4 regions of the Endozoicomonas sp. 2B-B genome follow, and region 4 is predicted to be linked to each of the others. Evidence: predicted binding sites of a transcription regulator. Region 4 holds the regulator's gene; each other region holds the start of a gene.
What was found. Region 4 encodes FNR, which switches genes on or off when oxygen is low (the NO sensors DNR and NnrR bind a similar motif). Its sites were predicted from a motif close to TTGATNTANATCAA; they were not measured.

Region 1 (3,150 bases), 890 kb from region 4:
GGCCGCAAACAGTGCGCCACCTGAAGTGATCAGCCAAACCTGGTTGCCGTCCCAGTGAGGGGCGACGGCATTGATCATGATACGACGCTCTTCGTCGGTTTTGCTCATGAAAGGTAGCAGGTTGGCGGTCCCCAGATCGTACCCGTCCATTATGGCAAAGCCAATGAACAGGACACCGATCAGAACCCACCAGATGAATTTGAGAACTTCGTAGTCCATAAGGGCCTCCTTTTATGCCTGAGCCATATCGTCGGTACGATTACGTTCAAAGTGGTAGCGGCCAGTGTGCAGGCTGCTAGGACCTTTGCGGGCATATTTAACGATCAGGTAAATTTCGATAATGATGCAGATACTGTAGAGCGCAGTAAAACCAATGATGCTGAGCCAGAGGTCTGCTTCTGTCCGGGTAGAAGCAGACAGATAGGTAGGCAGTATGCCTGAGATCGACCAGGGCTGACGACCAAACTCAGCAACGAACCATCCCATTTCACTGGCAATGAATGGCAGTGGCAACGAATAGAAACAGAGTTTAAGGAATGTTGGGCTGTTGTACTCAGTTCTGCGGGCTGTCTTGTAGAAGGCGGTTACAAGCAGCAGGAGCATCACAACACCGAGACCCACCATGATTCTGAAAGAGAAAAACAGTGGCCACACGGTCGGAATAGCCTCTTCTGCAGCCTGCCGAACCATTTGGGGTGTCGCGCTTCGAATGTCGTCGGTATATCGGCTGAGTAACAAGCCATAACCCAGGTCATCCACGACTTTATCAAACTCGCGACGATTGTCGGGTGTATCTTCACCATTTTTAAGTTTTTCAAGCAGTTCGTAGGCTTTGATACCATTGTTGATTCTCTGAATCTTGTCGTCGATCAGATCTTTGATACCCAGTACTTCTGTGTTTGTTGAGCGGGTTGCGATTATGCCCATGACGTAAGGGATTTTGATCGCGTAATCTGTTTTCTGCTCTTCCTGGTTGGGGAGTCCAAAAACAGTAAAAGCGGCCGGTGCAGGTTCGGTGTCCCACTCGGCCTCAATCGCTGCCAGCTTGACCTGCTGAACGTCTCCCAGTTCATAACCGGATTCATCGCCTAGCAGAAGCGTAGAGAGGATGGATGCCAGACCAAAGCCTGCGGCTACCGCAAATGAACGACGTGCGAAACCTATATCACGGCCTTTAAGCATGTACCAGGCACTGATAGACAGTACAAATATGGCACCTGTTGTATAACCGGCAGAAACCGTATGAATAAATTTCACCTGAGCTACAGGGTTCAGAATCAGGTCAGCAAAGTTGGTCATTTCCATGCGCATGGTTTCATAATTGAACTCTGCACCCACCGGGTTCTGCATCCAGGCGTTAGCAATCAGTATCCACATGGCCGATAGGTTAGTACCTATAGCCATGAGCCAGGTACAAGCCAGATGCTGAACTTTACTGAGTCGGTCCCAGCCGAAGAAGAACATGCCGACAAACGTTGACTCGAGGAAGAAGGCCATCAGGGCTTCAATGGCCAGTGGAGCACCAAAAATGTCACCAACATAATGGGAGTAGTATGACCAGTTGGTTCCGAACTGAAATTCCATGGTGAGGCCGGTAGCAACGCCGAGTGCAAAGTTAATACCGAACAATTTACCCCAGAATTTGGTCATATCCCGATAGACTTGTTTGCCGGTCATAACATAAACCGACTCCATGATCGCCAGAATGAAGGTCATGCCCAGGGTCAGCGGCACAAAGAGGAAGTGATAGAGTGCTGTCATCGCGAACTGGAATCGCGACAGGTCGATGATTTCGTCTGTAATCATGGTGCTCCTCGTTTATGACAGTGTTAAATCAAATCCGTACTGGAAATCAGAAAATGCATGCTGCCACAGAGGTCCTTTTTGTGCTGCAGTTACCGCGCATTCTGGATAATAGATACATGCTAAATGCATGTATGTGGCCGGTGCGCCGGTATATACGAGTTTTAGATGGGTCTGGATCAATCTGTGGCTGGTTAAACAGATTTGTGGACATGTTACTCGGATTTGTTACGTATATGAACTACAGTAGGACGCAAAGTTTGATCTTCATCAAAAATGTTTAAAATATATTGTTATCCAGGTGTTTTTTAGGGATATAAATGTTTTTTGTTTGAATATAAAGAATAAATCACTGTGTAAAAACGAAACATTCGAAATGTAAAGTGAATTTTTGGCTATAAGGAATGCTGATAGATGTAATAACTGTCTATCAGTATTTCTGATTGGCATATAGAAAATATTTGCTCGGTTGATTGTTATCAGGATGGGCTGAGAGGTGACTCAGCCATGGCTTCTGGCAGAGCTGTATTTGCTGATGACTTTATTGGCGTTGTATAAGTCAATTTGCCATTTGTTACTGGCAGGGGGAACTTCGATGGGCGAAATATTATCCAGTGAATAGCGAGCGCTCATAGGGCTCTCGAACTGGGCAATGAACTGTAATCGTTTCAAATCGGCCTGATAGGTGTGTACCAGGAAGTTAATGGTTCTCTCACTCAGGGGGACGCGATAGTAACGGATCAGGTTCTGGGCCAGTTTCTCGGCACTGGCCGAGAGGTTTTTGTCAACATCTGCGGCCAAAGCTTCTCCCAGCGCTGCCTTGGTCCTGGCGCTCATACCGGGCTCAAGAAAAGCCAGGCTGGAAGCATTGGAACTCTCAATAGCCCTCTGAATCTGTGGGTCATGAAGATGTATGTAAGGGTCTAGAATAGTTGCCACCTCGATGGCCACCTCCCTGGCACGTGTTTCTGTCAGGTATCTCCGTGCAGGCGACAGGGAGTGGACTCGATGGCTATCTTTTCTCAAGCGGGTTTCCTTTGAAAACGCTTCCAGACGGTTGGCAACCTCCATTCTGGTATCATCGTCCAGTTCGATACTCTGCTCTGAAATAGTCAGGCTGCGTTTTAAGTTCTCTTTAGGGTTGTGCTGATGGAGTGTGGAGAGTTTTTGCCAGTACTTCAGGGCGCGTTTGAGTTTGTCGCTGTCCCGTCCCTGTTTCAGGTAGGCGCGGTGAGCTTCATTGTAGAGTTGAATGGCTTTATCGAGTTGTTTGCGTTTTATGTTCAGGGCCTTAACGTGTTTGCCGGTTTTATGGGTCAGGTCCCTGGCCTGGCGAACCTGCAAACT
Region 2 (3,150 bases), on a different contig from region 4:
CTCTCTGTTGGATATTGATCACGGTACCTACCCATTCGTCACTTCGTCCAACACCACAGCCGGTGGTGTTTCTACCGGCAGTGGTTTTGGCCCTCTCTATCTGGACTACGTTCTGGGTATTACCAAGGCTTACACGACTCGTGTCGGTTCTGGTCCTTTCCCGACCGAGCTGTTTGACGATGTGGGTATGCACCTGGCCAGGAAAGGCAATGAGTTTGGTGCGACCACTGGCCGTCCCCGTCGTTGTGGCTGGTTTGACGCTGTGGCTCTGCGTCAGTCTGTTCAGATCAACTCCGTATCCGGTCTCTGTCTGACCAAGCTGGATGTTCTGGATGGCCTGCAAACTATCAAGATCTGCACCGGTTACAAGAATGCCCGGGGTGAGTCCATTACGACCCCTGTGGATGCAGAAGAGTACGAAGCAATTCAACCGGTTTATGAAGAAGTGCCCGGCTGGTGTGAGTCTACATTTGGTGCCAGGAGCCTGAATGATCTGCCGGAAAATGCCCGCGCCTACATCCGCCGTCTGGAAGAAGTGGTGGGAACACCTATCCATATCGTTTCTACCGGCCCGGATCGTGTAGAAACCATTATTCTGGAACAGCCTTTCGGCTGATCCGGTCCCCCGCCGGATTTACTGGCGGCGGGGGCTTCTTCGCCATCAGAACCTGTAAGAAACACCGGCCATGTAAACCAGTGGGTCCAGTTCTGCGTCCAGCTTGTAGCGGTGTCCAGAGTCGTCCCTGAACTTCGCTGTGGTATTGATGTCCATATACCATACAGCAGCATTCACGGCCCAATGCTCGTTCAGTTGATAGTCAAAGCCCAGTTGTCCACTCAGGCCCAATGAACTGTCCAGTTCCAGATCGCTGAAGGTATCACTGGCGGAGCCTTTGAAATCTTCACTGAAGAAAACGGTGTAGTTCAAACCAAGTCCCAGGTAAGGCTGGAACCTGGCGTTTTTGTCCATCGGGTAGTATTGCAGGCTCAAAGTCGGTGGTAAGTGTTTAACTTCGGCAAAATCTCCCAATCCTGCCAGATCACCTTTTCCTTTCAGAGTGTGTTTGAACGGTGTCGCTGCCAGCAGCTCAACACCAAACTTATCCGACAGCATGTAGGTAAAGGAGAGTCCCAGCTGAGTGTCATTATTGACGTCAACTGTTTTGTTTTTTTCCTCAAACCCGTTGGTTTTTAATCCCCCACTGTCAACATTGGTCTGAACGCTGGCTACTCCGCCCCGGAAAATAAAATCTCCGGCCTCATAAGCCTGAGCAGAGGTAGCAGAAACAGCAATTGCTGCAGCAATAGTGAGTGAGAGAACGTTTCTGTTCATGGTGGTCCCTTGTAGGTGTGTGTAGAAAGTTTCTTTGTTAACTATTAACATTTTAATTAGTTGTTCGTGGTGCAATATTGATCTGAATCAATGCATCGTCGTGTCTGCCAACGCATATGCGGTAGGAATTAAGTTGAAAGTGTGGGCATACTAAGCAAAGATGCGCGCTAGTTACCCGGAGTAGGGTTACACTGCATACAGACATTATGTGATCACAGAGAGGTTAATAAACCCTATGCCCAAAAAAGGGTGGAAAGAACTGGACTCCCAGGCTGCTGATGAAGCAGCTCGCTACGACAACCCGATTCCCAGTCGTCTTTTTATTATGGAGACTCTGGAAAAGAGAGGGGCTCCGGCAAGCCATAAGTTACTGTGCCGTGAGTTGGGTGTAACTCTGCCTGAGCAGCAGGAAGCTTTGTTATTCCGCCTTAAAGCTATGATTCGTGATGGTCAGCTACTGGAAACCCGCAAGGGAACCTACGGTCTGTTGAGTAAAATGGATCTGATCAAAGGGCGTATTCAGGGTAATAAGGACGGCTATGGATTCCTGATTCCTGATGAGGGCGGCGAAGATTACTACCTCTCATGGCGTGAAATGCGCAAGGCTTTTGATGGTGATCGTGCGGTCATTCGTGAAACCGGAGTGGACCGCAGAGGACGACTTGAAGGTCAGATTGTTGAAGTCATAGAGCGTAATACCACCCAGTTGGTGGGTCGCTTTTACATAGAAAACGACAATGTTTTTGTCGTACCGGAAAACTCCAGAATTGATCGCGAAATTCTCATCAAGCCGGGCCCTTTGATGCCCAGCCATGGGCAATATGTTCTGGTTGAAATCCTTGAGCAGCCTGGCCGACGTGTTCAGCCGATGGGCCTGATCAAAGAAGTGTTGGGTGAACGACAAGATGCCGGAATGGAAGTGGACGTTGCATTACGCACCCATGACATTCCTCATGAGTGGCCTCCTGAAGTGGAAGAGCAGGTGGCCCGGTTCAAGCCGGAAGTGGCTGAGCGGGACAAAAAGCACCGTGTTGATCTGAGAGAGACGCCTTTCGTTACCATTGATGGCGAAGATGCCCGTGACTTTGATGATGCAGTCTACTGTGAACCCAAAAAAAGCGGCGGCTGGCGTTTATTTGTAGCCATTGCTGATGTTTCCCATTACGTGAAGCCCGGAACAGCACTGGACAAAGAAGCCTATAACAGGGGCACTTCTGTCTACTTCCCGGGACATGTTATTCCCATGTTGCCGGAAGTATTGTCAAACGGGCTCTGCTCTCTGAATCCTGAAGTGGATCGTCTGGCCATGCTGTGCGAAATGACCATCAGTGGCAATGGAAAAATTTCCGGTTACAAGTTCTACGAGGGTCTGATCCGCTCCCATGCCCGTCTGACTTATACCCAGGTTTGGGAAATGCTATCAAAGCCACTCAGTGATGAGGGCAAGGCTTTACGTCGCGAACGAAAAGCGGTTCTTCCCCATGTAGAAGAACTCTATAACCTGTTCAAGGTTCTGAAAAGTATTCGTTCTGACCGTGGCACTATTGATTTTGAAACGGTAGAAACACAGATCGTTTTCGGTCGTAACCGAAAAATCGAAAAGATTGTCCCTGCTGTCCGCAATGACGCGCACAAACTGATTGAAGAATGCATGCTTTGCGCCAATGTCTGTGCGGCCAAATTCCTTCAGAAACACAAGATTCCCGGGCTCTATCGCGTGCATGAAGGGCCTTCTATGGAGAAGCGGCTCAATCTGAACAGCTTTATTGCCAGTCTTGGCTTATCGCTGCCTGCTGGCAAGCTGAAGCCCGCTCACT
Region 3 (3,150 bases), 2.6 Mb from region 4:
CCCGACCGGTTACTCTTCAAACGATGCCACCTTGCAATGTTTACTGAGGATGTTCCCAGAGCTAATAATCTTTTCTGATGAAAAGAATCATGCCTCCATCATTAATGGCATTCGCTCATCTAAAAACCAAAAGCACATCTTCAGACACAATGACGCAGACCACCTCGAGTCACTTCTGAAAACCGTCGACATCGATTGCCCGAAACTGATCATCTTTGAATCCGTTTACTCTATGGATGGTGACATTGCCGACATCTTTGGGATTGTTACACTAGCGAAGAAATACAGATGCTTGACTTATTTGGATGAAGTACATGCCATAGGTATGTACGGCGCACGCGGGGCGGGTATTGCGGAGGCCTTGGGCCACGAATCGGATATCGACATCATACAAGGTACCATGGCGAAAGCCATCGGCGTGATTGGTGGTTACGTTGCTGGCAACCGAACCATTATCGACTTTATTCGCTCGTTTTCGTCCGGCTTTATCTTTACCACTTCATTGCCTCCAAGCATCGCCAGAGCCTGTTTAACCAGCATCAACCACTTGAAAGCCTCGGACTCTGAGCGCCAGAAGCTCAAGTTCAATACAGCGCTCTTGCGCGCGATTTTTGCGGAGTTGGGCATTCCCATCATGGGATGCTCAGAAACGCACATTTTGCCAGTCAAGATCGGCGACGCCCGGAAATGCAAACAAGCGGCCGATCTGCTGCTGAGCAAGCATGGGATTTACATTCAGTCGATCAACTCACCAACCGTCGAGGTAGGCACCGAGCGCTTCCGGATCAATGCAACGCCCAATCACACCGAGACGCATATTCGTCACCTCGCTGAGGCAATCAAGAGCGTGTTCGTTGAGCTAGAAATCGATCAAACTGTTGCGCTTGGGTGAGCCAGAGTGAACAAGGGTTGTAAACATGGATAATTACACGCTTTCACAGATCCTGGTATCCATCGCTATTGTGTTTGACCTGTTGTCTTTCCAGTTCAAAACACGCAAACACGTGGTGTTGTGCCTGTTTATTGCGGGAGCGTTGATTGCGACGCACTTTTACTTGCTCAATGCTTTCACAGCGGCCGTGGTTATGACGATTGCGTCAATACGCTATCTGACCAGTTACTTTACGTCTCGGCCCGGGGTAAGAAACCTGTTTTTGATTGTCAATGGTGTGACACTCTTTGTTACCTACGAGTCTTTCATCAGTCTCGTGGCGTTCGTCGGCTCCTGCCTGCAAACGATAGGCGCATTCAGTAAAGACGATCGTGAGATGAGACTGATCATGATGGTGGGTGCGGTAGTTTGGTTGAGCCACAACGTTCTTGTCCTGTCCCCGATGGCCGTCGTCATGGAAGTGCTGTTCCTGCTCAGTAACATCGTGGCCTACCTGAGGTTCTACAACAAGAGCCCAATAGTGACAAAGTCCGAGTACTGAGCTTTACGTCTGTTTCATTCCAGCTAATGAACAGACATCTGGCTCCCATCGCTTAAGCACCTCATTGAGGTGCTCTCTATTGTGGTGTGTCATATATGACTACTGATGCCACATGTTCTGTTTGCTTTTTTGCTCTGGGTCAATAACCGGTTAATCTCTTTACGAAACCTTCACAACACAGTTGAACTGGTGCATTGTGACCGGTTACATTTCGTCCCAAACCATGCGCTGCCCATCAACTGTCTGCCTGTTTGAGTTCCATGGGGTTTTGATTGAGGTTTGTGCAGTGACGTTAATATCTAAGGGGTAACTATTTTGAACATTCTTGGCTATATGCAGAGATTGGGTAAGGCATTGATGCTGCCCATCGCCACTCTGCCTATTGCGGCAATCCTGTTGCGTCTTGGGCAGCCTGACTTGCTGGATATTGCCTTTGTCGCAGAAGCGGGTAACGCTATTTTCAGTAACCTGCCTTTGCTGTTTGCGATGGGTATTGCTGCCGGACTGTCAAAGGACGATGCCGGTGCAGCGGTGCTGGCGGGTGCAGTTGGCTATTTTGTCCTGACTGCCGGGGCCAAGACCATCAATGCCGACATTGATATGTCATTCTTTGGCGGCATTATTGCCGGTATTATTGCCGGTCATAGTTACAACCGTTTCCATGCGGTGGCACTGCCACCCTATCTGGCGTTCTTTGGTGGCAAGCGTCTGGTTCCGATCATGACCGGTCTGATTGCTCTGGCGGTCTCTGTAGCAGCAGGTTATGTATGGCCAGTCATCCAGTCTGCCATTGATGCATTTGCTAATGGTATCTCTGAGTCTGGCCCCATTGGACAGTTTGCCTATGGAGTGCTGAACCGTGGCCTGATTCCGGTAGGTCTGCACCATGTTGTGAACTCTGTTTTCTGGTTTGGCTTCGGTGAATTCACCAATGCTGCCGGTGAGGTAGTTACGGGCGATCTGCCTCGTTTCTTTGCCGGTGACCCCACTGCCGGTACTTTTATGGCGGGCTTCTATCCGGTCATGATGTTCGGTCTGCCAGCTGCTGCGCTGGCTATGTATCTGGCGGCGCCTAAAGAAAATCGTGCCCGTGTGGGTGGTGTTCTGCTGTCTGTCGGTGCTACTGCCTTCCTGACCGGTGTCACTGAGCCTCTGGAGTTCATGTTCGTATTCCTGGCGCCAGGTCTCTACGCTGTTCATGCCGTGCTGACAGGTTTATCTCTGGTAATCACCAATATGTTTGGTGTTCTGCATGGCTTTGGTTTCTCTGCGGGTGCCCTGGATATGGCTCTGAACTGGGGGCTGGCTACCAAGCCTGTGACCCTGGTGTTCATTGGTCTGGCTTTCTCTGTTATTTACTTCTGTGTTTTCTATTTCGCTATCAGGGCTTTCAACCTGAAGACACCGGGGCGCGAAGACGAGGAGCCGGAAACAGCAGGATCTTCTGAAGCAGTCAGTGGTTCGGAGCGCGCTCTGCGTTTCATCGAACTGTTGGGCGGTGAGGGCAACCTGACCTCTGTTGAAGCCTGTATCACCCGTCTGCGTCTGACTCTGGCCAATCGTGACCTGATCGATGAAGCTGGCCTGAAAGCCATGGGTGCCAAAGGTGTGGTGAAGCTGGGTGAAAATAACCTGCAGGTGATTCTTGGGCCTCAGGCTGAGATCATTGCGGGTGAAATAAACGCCCTGATGGCTTGACAATAGCTATTTTGCCCTG
Region 4 (3,150 bases):
TCAAATGTGCAGAAAAGCGGGATCGCGCCAGCTGACAGCGTCAGGGAGTCTTCAGGCTCTCTGACACTGTCTTTTCTGTCTCAGTAGAATTCGTTATCAAAGCCCTGTAACTGTCCACAAAGCTCTCGACGGGGCCTGGGTGGTGGCGATGATAGTAATTATGCCAGAGCTTACCCAGGGCATGGATATCATCATGGGGTACCTTGTGGATAGGCTTTTCGGTTCGATAATAAATCATCCAGGAAATGGCGGTAGCGTAAGAGAGGTTGGTCGCTAATTCCAGATGTGGATGAGCCAGAAATTCTCTCTGGCTGGCCAGTCCCCGTATCAAACTGGAAAGGTCGGATTTCTTCGCCAGGTAGTGATCCCAGATATTACGGTGCATTCTGGGTGAGATTTGATAAATTCCCAGAGCTTGATGATGCTCCTGTTTAAGATGAAAACCCAGGCCGGATTCTCTGGCCGCAGTTCCCAGCAGCAGGTTTTCTGCAGTAGGACTCCACATTCTCAAATGCTTCAGGGTAGGGCGAACAACATAGTGGCGCAGCTCCTTTGCACAAATACCCATTGGGATTTCCTTTGTCTTAGAGCATTATTTTCATTATTGAGATTATCGTAGCACTCAGAAAATTCTTAAGTACAGTAAAATTTAACCAACGAATACTTCGGGTGTGGAAACCACAAAAGCTCTTAATGGTCATTTTCCGATAAAACTGAATATCAGGAGATTGCAAAAGCACTAAGTACTCAGCCATACGGAATCGAATATTTCTGGCTTATAGGGCAGGTACTCTGCAAGGCGCAACGACGGGAACATAGTAGGCTATGTGACCAGAGTTGCAACGCATCACGACTGCATGGATGCAGGAGCTAGAGCAACGCAGGAGCAGTTGCCGCGAGTGCCTGAACAATAAGTCAGAAAATATGATTTCGTATGGTTGAGTACTTATATGAGGGGCATGAAAGAAAAGAAGGGGACTATTCCCCTTCAAATTCACACAGTGAGAAGACAGGAATTCCTGCTTCATTTAGTATCTTTGAACCACCAAGGTCTGGAAGATCCATAATGGCAGCTGCTTCCAGAATTTGTCCGCCCAGTTGTCTGACCAGTTGACCGGCCGCAAGCAAAGTGCCACCTGTAGCAATCAGGTCGTCAACCAGAATGACTTTATCGCCTTTCTTAATAGTGTCTGCATGAACTTCAAGCGTTGCCTTCCCGTACTCAAGTTCATAATCCTGAGCGACAGTATTGTAGGGCAGCTTTCCCTTTTTTCTAAACAGGATCAGTGGTTTGTTCAGGGCATATGACAATGCAGAGCCTATCAGGAAGCCCCGCGCATCAAGAGCGCCGATCCGGTCAAACTCAACATCCAAATAGCGATGAATGAGGCTGTCCATGACCGACCGCCAGGCTTTGGGGTTCTCGAAAAGAGTGGTCACATCCCGAAACTGAATGCCGGGCTTTGGCCAGTCAGAAACGGTTCTAATCTGTGCTTTCAGATAAGCTTCGTCAACGATCATATCTTTCCCTTAATGTCCGTTCCTGGTGCGCTTATGCGGAGGAGATAATCTGTTCCAAACCGACAGACTTTCCACCCGCCAGGGAGCATAATTGAATCGGGTCACGGATTTCAATTTCTTTGCCCACTGCGAAGATCAGATCGTTTTTCTGGAACCGGGTAAATACCCGGCTAACGGTTTCTACAGCCAGTCCCAGGTAATTGCCCATTTCATTGCGGGACATGGACAGGCGGAATGACTGGGATGAGAAGCCTCTGCGACGAAAACGACTGGCCAGGTTGATCAGGAAGGTCGCAATTCTTTCATCAGCGTTTTTCTTGGACAATAGCATCATCATCTGCTGATCTTCACGAATCTTCTTACTCATCAGACGCATCATATGACGACGCAACTCCGGGAATCGGTCGGATAGCGTTTCCAGCTGGTCAAAGGGGATTTCACAGATCATGGTGGTTTCCATGGCCTGAGCAGAGACCGGGTAGACGTCAGTATCGAGACCACTCAGGCCCAATATCTCACTGGGAAGATAGAAAGACGTAATCTGTTCCTCACCTTCATTGGTGGCGGTATAAGTTTTTAAGGCCCCGGAACGGACAGCGAAGACGCTGGTAAACCGGTCTCCTTCCAGGAACAGGTGTTCCCCCTTCTTGAGAGGGCGGCTTCGCTTGATGATGCGATCAAGCTGGTCAATGTCTTGTAGATTCAATGCCAGAGGTAGGCAGAGGGAGCTAAGACTGCAGTCTCTGCAGGCCACATGGCCAGGTTGTCGTACATTGGGCTTTGACGTCATTGAGTGGCCTCAAAGTCGTATTGGCGAAATCGCTGACGATTCTATTGAAAATGCTACCAAAGTGTAAGTCTGTGCTTTCCGAGACTAAAGCGTAATTCCTTCATACTTAAGGCTTTTTCGGAAAATACTTACTGGGTTGCGATAAGTCCGCACTAAAAAAATGTTGTACTTGATCAGTTGCCTGGCAGTTAAGTCATTGAGCTTGATGAGAAGGCTGTGAACGCTATCAATACCTATGATGCAAGAAAGATGTTCTTCAGCGCCAATGTGTCGATAACTGTACTGAATACAATTTCGTAAATCAGGGAGATTTACGCCATGAGTCTGCTCAGCTCAGTGACAGGGATTCTGTTTACTCCAACCGTGCAAGTGGCTGAACCTCGAACCTTTGAGGAACTCGTTGCCGCTGAGGATTTGACGTTCAATGATCTTTCACCACAGGAAAAGCAAATCCTGATGGCCAGAAAGGGTGAGCTGACAATTGAGGAACTCAGAGCATTAAAGCTCGAAGAGGCCGAGTGTGCTGAGCTTGAAGAGGCGCATCGTATCCGGCTTCAAAAAAGTGCGATCTGGGATGGCCGCAGAATTGCTGTCACGATAGCCAAGGGAACCGGGGTTCTAGTCGTCGGTGCTTTTGCCGCCGGGGCCGCTTCTGTATCGGTGCCTGTTGCTGCCGGACTGGCTGTATGTTCAGGGGTGGGCTACCTGTTTTATCTGCGGACCCATTCAGGCGAGCTGGAAACACGTTCAAAGCAACTGACTGATTTTGTCATTACCCATGCACAACCCCAGAGAATCATTCGGGAACAGCTGGAGCTAAGAGAGTCTGAGCGTGCAGA

Region 1: a site for FNR is predicted at 2,064-2,077, ahead of ACOMHB_RS13065 (cytochrome ubiquinol oxidase subunit I). Genes of this name have one in related genera too.
Region 2: a site for FNR is predicted at 1,411-1,424, ahead of ACOMHB_RS25590 (OmpW/AlkL family protein). Genes of this name have one in related genera too.
Region 3: a site for FNR is predicted at 1,563-1,576, ahead of nagE (N-acetylglucosamine-specific PTS transporter subunit IIBC). Genes of this name have one in related genera too.

Annotation. Positions count from the first base shown of each region.
Region 1 is NZ_JBLZMU010000001.1:3,429,464-3,432,613, forward strand. Features, by position in the region: gene cydB (cytochrome d ubiquinol oxidase subunit II) at 1-219, opposite strand, end outside; gene ACOMHB_RS13065 (cytochrome ubiquinol oxidase subunit I) at 232-1,806, opposite strand; gene ACOMHB_RS13070 (hypothetical protein) at 2,305-3,150, opposite strand, start outside.
Region 2 is NZ_JBLZMU010000002.1:304,613-307,762, forward strand. Features, by position in the region: gene ACOMHB_RS25585 (adenylosuccinate synthase) at 1-616, shown strand, start outside; gene ACOMHB_RS25590 (OmpW/AlkL family protein) at 662-1,333, opposite strand; gene rnr (ribonuclease R) at 1,569-3,150, shown strand, end outside.
Region 3 is NZ_JBLZMU010000001.1:5,144,384-5,147,533, reverse strand. Features, by position in the region: gene hemA (5-aminolevulinate synthase) at 1-892, shown strand, start outside; gene ACOMHB_RS19170 (YgjV family protein) at 918-1,433, shown strand; gene nagE (N-acetylglucosamine-specific PTS transporter subunit IIBC) at 1,749-3,131, shown strand.
Region 4 is NZ_JBLZMU010000001.1:2,544,112-2,547,261, forward strand. Features, by position in the region: gene ACOMHB_RS10525 (TraR/DksA family transcriptional regulator) at 1-35, shown strand, start outside; gene ACOMHB_RS10530 (hypothetical protein) at 41-568, opposite strand; gene ACOMHB_RS10535 (adenine phosphoribosyltransferase) at 979-1,521, opposite strand; gene fnr (fumarate/nitrate reduction transcriptional regulator Fnr) at 1,553-2,311, opposite strand; gene ACOMHB_RS10545 (hypothetical protein) at 2,630-3,150, shown strand, end outside.